2 linked regions of the Prochlorococcus marinus XMU1412 genome follow. Each later gene encodes a partner of the first gene's protein in a complex. Links are inferred from orthologs where the notes say so. Each region holds a gene or a part of one and is shown in the gene's direction. Other genes may lie near its edges.

Region 1 (4,428 bases):
TCACTGCTCCAAATATTATTAATATGTATTGATCGCTGATAGCTACTGCAGTAGTGATACTGTCTATGGAAAAAGCAAAATCAGTAATTGACAGAAGCGCTACGACCCTTAAGAACCTAAAATTATTTCTATTATTATCTGTCCCATTTTCATCGTTTTCTATATCTGAATTTAAAAAAACATTAGAGAAAAATAAGTATATTAAATAAAAACCAGCAAAAACTCTAATAAGAATAAACTTTAAAAGAACATTAGATAATATGATGAGAATAATTCTAAATAATAAAGATATTGTTATACCAATATTTAAGGCTCTTGACCTTAATTCTGAACTGTCGAGGGATTTAGTAAGAGAAGCTAGTGCGACAGCATTATCTGCAGATAATAATAATTCTAGAGCAATTAATATTGGTAAAAGTGTAAAGATTTCGTACCAACTGTCTACTTGATCTAGTGTGGGTATAAAAGAATTTATTGCGACTGAATCCATCAAATATTATTCACAATCATTATAAAATCTAATATAATGTATCCGATATTTGTAATCAAGATTGATAACTATAAATGAGTTTAAATACCTTAGTTGATTATATTTCTAACTCACAAATTACTTCTGAATTAATAAAAAGAATATCAAAAAATAATGAATTAAATATTGTTGGTTCAAGTAGATATGCAAAATCAATAATCTTAGATGGCATCGCAAAAAAAGAGAAAAAAAATATATTATTAATTTGTCCTAATGAAGAAATTGCCTACAAATGGATTGGTTATTTTGAAAGTATAAATGATAAAGCAGTTTTATATTATCCACCAACGGAACATCTACCATATGCATCAATTAATAAATCCAAAGAGATTGAATTTACTCAGCTTACTGTTTTATCTAAATTATTAAATGAAGAGAAAAAAGAACTAAATATTGTTATATCAACAGAGAGATCACTACAACCTCATCTAATTAATAAAAACTTATTAATTGAAAACAAGTTAGAATTGCAAAAAGGGATTCAAATCGAGATTCAAGAATTAGCAAATAAACTTACTTTATTGGGTTATACGAAGGATAATGCAACTTCAACAGAAGGTTTCTGGAGTAGGAGAGGAGAAATAATAGATATTTATCCTGTAAATAATGAGTTTCCTATAAGATTAGAATTTTTTGATAATGTAATTGAGAAAATAAGAGAATATGATCCCCATACACAGAAAACATTAGAAAGTATCAATAATATTGAAATAATACAGGCTGGATTTGATTTGCTAATAAAAGATAAGTTAAATAATTTATCTAAGAACAGTATTTTTAATTCAGAAGATATAAATAATAATAATAATCTTGATCGTTATTTAGGAATAATTGAAAAAGAACCCTCAAATATAATAGATTTTATAAATAGTGAAACAATTCTTGTAATTGATGAATTAGAAGATTGTAAAAAATTTGCAAATAATTGGTATCTAGATTCAGAAAGTAATTTTGATAGTTGTGCGTATGAATTAAATGAGAACCTTAAAAATAATGACATTAATTTAGAGGCTAAACCTAATTTGCATTTAAAGTTTGATGCAATATTAAATTCACTAGAAAAGTTTAATTTAATAAAATTTTATGAATTTGAATCTAAAGTCAATAATGATAATAAGTTTTTGTTAAACGATAAAAGATTAAATTCATACTCTAAAAATATAGGAAAATTATCTAATGATATAAATAAAAATATAAAAAATAATGAAAAAGTATGGATATTATCAGCACAGCCATTGAGAACTAGGACTTTACTTTTTGAGCACGAATGTAATACAAACTTTTTAAAAAATCCTAATGATATTGATGAAGCATTTAAGTCAATTAATAGTTCAACTCCTATGATTTTAAAAAATAAGAACAATTATGAAATCGAGGGTTTTTATCTCCCGATATGGAAAGTTGTCCTCATAACAGATAAAGAATTATTTTCACAACAATCTCTTTTTAATAATGTATTCATAAGAAGAAAAAAAAGAAGTGTCAATTCAAATATAAATGTAAATAAGATTAGTCCTGGTGATTTTATAGTTCATAAAAATCATGGAATAGGAAAATTTTTGAAAATAGAAAAAATAAATATAACTGGAGATGCAAGAGATTATTTAGTCATTCAGTATCAGGATGGGAAGATAAGTGTTTCAGCTGATCAACTTGGTAGTGTTAACAGATATAGATCAAGCGGAAAAATAAAGCCAAAAATAAATAAATTAGGAGGGACAGAATGGGAAAGAATAAAAGATAAAAATAAGAAACAAATCAAAAAAGTTGCTGTAGATATTTTAAAACTTTATGCAAAGAGAGAAAAATTAAAGGGGTACATTTACCCAGAAGATGGTCCTTGGCAAGATGAATTAGAGGAATCATTCCCTTATCAACCAACACCTGATCAGATTACTGCTGTAGAAGAAATAAAATCTGATATGGAAAGCGATAAGCCAATGGACAGGCTAGTTTGTGGAGATGTAGGATTTGGCAAAACAGAAGTCGCTGTTAGGGCTATTTTTAAGGCTATTACATCAGGCAAACAGGTAATATTACTAGCACCCACAACGATCCTTGCACAGCAACATTGGAGAACAATAAACAATAGATTTTCACCTTACCCAATAAAAGTATCATTACTCAATAGATTCAAAACCGTTAGTGAAAGAAAAGAAATCTATGCAGGTTTGAAAAATAATAAAATTGACTTAGTTGTAGCAACACACCAAATATTAGGAAAAGAGATAGAAACCAAAAACCTAGGATTACTTGTTATTGATGAAGAACAAAGATTTGGAGTAAAGCAAAAGGAGAAAATTAAAAAAATCAAAACCAACATAGACGTTTTAACTCTCTCGGCAACTCCAATTCCAAGAACACTTTATATGAGCTTATCTGGCCTAAGACAAATGAGTTTACTAAATACTCCTCCTCCATCAAGAAGATCAATAAAAACATATTTATCTGAAATAGATATGGATGTTATAAGAACTGCAATTAATCAAGAACTTGATAGGGGAGGTCAAATTTTTTATGTTCTTCCAAGAATTTCTGATATTGATCAAGCTGTAAACAAATTAAAAAATATGTTTCCCAGCTTAAAATTTATTGTTGCACATGGACAAATGAACGAAACAGATCTTGAGAATGCAATGATTGCTTTTAATAATGGAGAAGTAGATTTAATGATATGCACAACGATAATTGAAAGTGGATTAGACATCCCTAAAGTTAATACAATCATTATTGAAGATTCTCACAAATTTGGCCTTTCACAACTTTATCAACTTAGAGGAAGAGTTGGTAGAAGCGGTGTACAAGCACATGCTTGGCTATTTTATCCAAATATAAATAAAATCAATGACGCAGCAAAACAAAGATTGAAAGCGATAAAAGACTTTTCAGAACTAGGAAGTGGATACCAACTTGCAATGAAAGATATGGAAATAAGAGGTGTTGGCAGCTTACTAGGAGAAGAACAAAGTGGAAAGGTTAATGCTATTGGATATGATTTATATATAGAAATGCTCCATGAGGCTATTTCAGAAATAAGTGGGCAAGAAATACCCGAGGTTAACGACACTCAAATTGATCTGCCTATAAATGCATTCATACCTGCAACATGGATATTAAACAGAGAAGAGAAGCTTGAGGCTTACAAATCTGCTACTGAATGTTCAAATAATGATGAATTAACTGAATTAGCTACGGACTGGGTGAATAGATATGGAAATTTGCCCAAACCTGTTGAGTCCTTAATTATGATAATGAGACTAAAATTACTAGCTAAAAAATGTGGTTTTAATAAGATAAAGCTAAAAAAGCCAAACATCGTGATAGAGACAAAATTAAAAAATTCTACTTTTAAAATTCTTAAAAATTCATTGGCAAGTAGTGTTCAAAATAAATTTATTTTTAATGAAGGCGAACAATTATCCATCATTACTATAAGGGGTTTAGGTGCAACTGAAATTCAAAATCAAATTGATCAACTAATGTTATGGTTCCTGTCTTTTGAAAAAGAAATAAAGAATTTCGATAAAGAACTTTTGAAAAGAGAATAAATTATTAAATAATTCTTTAAAATCCGCGAATTTGTTTGATTTCGGTTAGCTTTATAAAAATTTATTTATTTTATGGGTGAATATATAGACGTCGGAATCCAAACACCGATTTTACCCTTAACTATCATACTTTCATCAATTGTACTTGGTATATTTGCATTATTTGGAGAAGAAACAGAAAATGATGATGATGATTCTGATTCAGGAAGCGGTGGTCTAATGCAGCCTATTTAAAATTATTTATAAATAATTTGTTTTGACTTTCTCTTTGAAACTTTAAACAACCTATAAAAAGAACCCATCATTAAAATAAGAGCAATAAAAGAAGAGGCAAAAATAAAAATCAACAAA
Region 2 (3,811 bases), on another replicon or contig:
TGGCTAAACAGTTACAAAGTTCAGTAATGTCGATTTTAAGCAATCTAGGTTTAGAAAATGCAAATTTTTCAATTCAATTTTCTGAATGTAAGCCTTCTAGCGATGGAACTGACGATATAAATTTTTTGTTTTCAGCTAATCCCGATCAAAAGCTTGCTCCGTTATCAAATGTTATTTCTTGCGGAGAAATGTCAAGATTTTTGCTAGCTATTAAATCTAGTATTTCTAAAAAACCCAATACTTTCTTTTTAGATGAAATTGATAGTGGTTTAAGTGGGAAATCTCTATTTTCTTTGGTTGAGTTGATAAATGAAATTTCTAAAAATCAACAAGTTTTATGTATTACACATCAGCCTTTTTTAGCTGCTAGTGGATTAGCTCATTTTAAAGTTAATAAAAACGTAATTAATGGAATAACTTTTACTTCGATTGCAAAACTAACTACAAAAAATCAAAGAAAAAATGAATTAGTAGAACTTATAGGGGGAGGTTCTTGCGAAGTAAGCGAATATGCTTCTAGACTTCTTGATCGTCTAGCTGCTTAAAATAGAAAAAATTCTACTATAATAACTTCTTTGAACCATTAATTTAGATTTAAACATGGTTAATAAAGTTGTTAGTAGTTTCGGAGAAGATAACTCAATTAATATCAGGGGCGCTCGTCAGCATAATTTAAAAAATATTGATATTTCTCTACCTAGGAACAAATTTATAGTTTTTACAGGTGTGAGTGGAAGTGGTAAAAGTTCTCTAGCTTTTGATACTATTTTTGCTGAAGGTCAAAGAAGATATGTTGAGAGCCTCTCGGCATATGCAAGGCAGTTTTTGGGTCAAGTAGATAAACCAGATGTTGATAACATTGAAGGTTTATCACCTGCTATTTCAATTGACCAAAAATCTACAAGTCATAATCCTCGATCAACAGTCGGAACAGTAACAGAGATACAAGATTATTTAAGATTATTGTTTGGTCGTGCTGGTGAGCCGCATTGTCACCACTGCGGGATTCCAATTGCGCCTCAAACAATTGATGAAATGGTTGATCAAATTCTTCTCTTACCAGAAGGAACGAGGTACCAATTGTTGGCTCCTGTTGTAAGAGGTAAAAAAGGAACACATACAAAATTAATAAGTGGATTAGCTGCTGAAGGATTCGCTAGGGTAAGAATTAACGGAGAGGTGAGAGAACTTGCTGATAGTATTGAATTAGATAAAAATCAAATTCATAATATTGAAGTAGTAGTTGATAGATTAATTGCAAGAGAAGGAATACAAGAAAGATTAAATGATTCTCTACAAACTTGTCTCAAAAGAGGCGATGGCTTAGCAATAGTAGAAGTTGTTCCAAAAAAAGGAGAAAACTTACCTTCTAACTTAGAGAGAGAAAAACTTTACTCAGAAAACTATGCATGTCCTGTACATGGCTCTATTGTTGAAGAACTTTCTCCTAGATTGTTTTCTTTTAATAGCCCATATGGCGCTTGTCCAGATTGTCATGGGATTGGCTATTTAAAAAAATTTACTGCGGATAGAGTTATACCTGATAAAACATTACCTGTTTATGCTGCAATAGCTCCTTGGAGTGAAAAAGATAATACTTATTATTTCTCTTTACTTTATTCTGTGGGACAAGCCTATGGTTTTGAATTAAAAACTCCTTGGAAAGATTTAAGTGATTTGCAAAAAAAAGTTCTACTTTTGGGATCAGATAAGCCAATATTAATCCAAGCTGATAGTCGTTTTAAAACTTCTAGTGGTTTTGAAAGACCTTTCGAGGGGATTTTGCCAATATTAGAAAGGCAATTGAATGAAGCAAATGGAGAATCAGTTAAACAAAAATTAGAAAAATATCTAGAATTAGTTCCCTGTAAGACATGTTCTGGAAAACGATTAAGGCCTGAGGCTTTGGCAGTTAAACTTGGTCCATATAACATTACTGACTTAACTTCTATAAGCGTTTCTGAAACCCTAAATCATGTAGAACGCATCATGGGTTTAGCTAAGACAAAGAAGGAAAATATATCTTTATCAGAAAAACAAAAGCAGATAGGTGAATTGGTTTTAAAAGAGATTCGTTTACGTTTGAAGTTTTTAATTAATGTAGGTTTGGATTATTTGACTTTAGATAGACCAGCTATGACTTTGTCTGGTGGTGAAGCTCAGCGTATTAGATTGGCTACACAAATAGGTGCAGGTCTTACTGGCGTTTTGTATGTATTAGATGAACCAAGTATTGGTTTGCATCAAAGAGACAATGACAGATTATTAGAAACATTAAAAAGCTTAAGAGACTTGGGAAATACTTTGGTTGTTGTTGAACATGATGAAGATACTATGAAATCCGCAGATTATTTAGTAGATATTGGTCCTGGGGCAGGTGTTTATGGTGGAGAAATTATTGCTAAAGGATCTTATCAAGATGTCTTAAATTCAGAAAGGTCATTAACTGGAGCTTATCTCAGTGGTAGGAAGTCAATTCCTACTCCAAAAGAACGTAGATCATCAGTAAAAAAAAGTTTAATTTTAAATAATTGCTCTAAAAATAATTTAAAAAATATTTCTGTGGAATTTCCTTTGGGAAGATTAGTTTCTGTAACTGGTGTGAGTGGAAGTGGGAAGAGCACCCTGATAAATGAATTACTTCATCCTGCATTGTGTCACTCTCTTGGATTAAAAGTCCCTTTTCCACAAGGTGTAAAAGAATTAAAGGGTATAAAGGCAATTGATAAAGTTATCGTTATCGATCAATCTCCAATAGGAAGAACTCCAAGATCAAATCCTGCTACATATACCGGTGCTTTTGACCCTATAAGGCAGATATTTACTGCAACAGTAGAAGCAAAAGCAAGAGGTTATCAGGCTGGTCAATTTAGCTTTAACGTGAAAGGAGGAAGATGCGAAGCTTGTAAAGGCCAGGGAGTTAATGTTATTGAAATGAATTTTTTACCTGATGTGTATGTTCAATGTGAAGTATGTAAAGGAGCTCGTTTTAATAGGGAAACTCTTCAAGTTAAATATAAAGGTTTTAATATATCCGATGTTTTAGAGATGACTGTCGAACAAGCTGCAGAAACTTTCTCTGCTATACCTCAAGCTGCTGATAGATTATCTACATTGGTAGATGTCGGCTTAGGCTATGTCAAACTAGGCCAACCAGCTCCTACATTATCTGGTGGAGAGGCTCAAAGAGTTAAGTTAGCTACGGAATTGTCAAAAAGGGCTACTGGAAAAACTTTATATTTGATTGATGAACCAACAACGGGGTTAAGTTTTTATGATGTTCATAAATTAATGGATGTAATACAACGTCTGGTAGATAAAGGTAATTCAGTAATTGTTATTGAACATAATTTAGATGTTATTAGATGTTCAGATTGGATTATCGATTTAGGACCTGATGGAGGGGATAAAGGTGGAGAAATTATTGCAGAAGGTATTCCTGAGGACGTAGCTAAAAATCCTACAAGTCATACAGCAAAATATCTTAAAAAAGTTTTAAAATAAGAAATTCCTTGTTGTATTTCTTTGTATTTTAATTATTTAAGTAATACGAAATTCTTTTTTAAAGGGGTATAAAACTTTGTTATAACTGCTTTTTTGAAAACTTTTATTTTAAAAAAATTTCAAATCATAATGCTTTCTTAATATTTCCTTAGAAAATTCAGCTTATTTGTATTAAAGGCCGTTGACCGGAGGTTTTACTGAATGAGGTTGAAATTTTTACATTTACATTTACATGGTCTTATACGTTCTAAAAATCTTGAGTTAGGCAGGGATGCAGATACAGGAGGGCAAACACAATATGTTTTAG

The links.
Region 2: the proteins of mfd (region 1) and uvrA are in contact, whole or in part, in a crystal structure (PDB 4DFC), measured with the Escherichia coli proteins. The link is inferred for Prochlorococcus marinus XMU1412 from one-to-one orthologs.

What each region holds. Positions count from the first base shown.
Region 1 is NZ_JAAORJ010000002.1:412,148-416,575, forward strand. Bases 180-4,277 are described here. They hold mfd (transcription-repair coupling factor), read left to right. Parts: upstream 180-564; coding sequence 565-4,077; downstream 4,078-4,277. Other genes in these bases: HA152_RS05150 (TerC family protein), read right to left, coding at 180-490; HA152_RS05160 (hypothetical protein), read left to right, coding at 4,150-4,277. Also shown: more of HA152_RS05150, read right to left, coding at 1-179; more of HA152_RS05160, read left to right, coding at 4,278-4,311. UniProt on the Escherichia coli protein: Couples transcription and DNA repair by recognizing RNA polymerase (RNAP) stalled at DNA lesions. Mediates ATP-dependent release of RNAP and its truncated transcript from the DNA, and recruitment of nucleotide excision repair machinery to the damaged site.
Region 2 is NZ_JAAORJ010000004.1:633,059-636,869, reverse strand. The notes cover bases 224-3,704. They hold uvrA (excinuclease ABC subunit UvrA), read left to right. Parts: upstream 224-600; coding sequence 601-3,504; downstream 3,505-3,704. Other genes in these bases: HA152_RS09920 (AAA family ATPase), read left to right, coding at 224-545. Also shown: more of HA152_RS09920, read left to right, coding at 1-223; HA152_RS09910 (glycosyltransferase), read left to right, coding at 3,706-3,811. UniProt on the Escherichia coli protein: The UvrABC repair system catalyzes the recognition and processing of DNA lesions. UvrA is an ATPase and a DNA-binding protein. A damage recognition complex composed of 2 UvrA and 2 UvrB subunits scans DNA for abnormalities.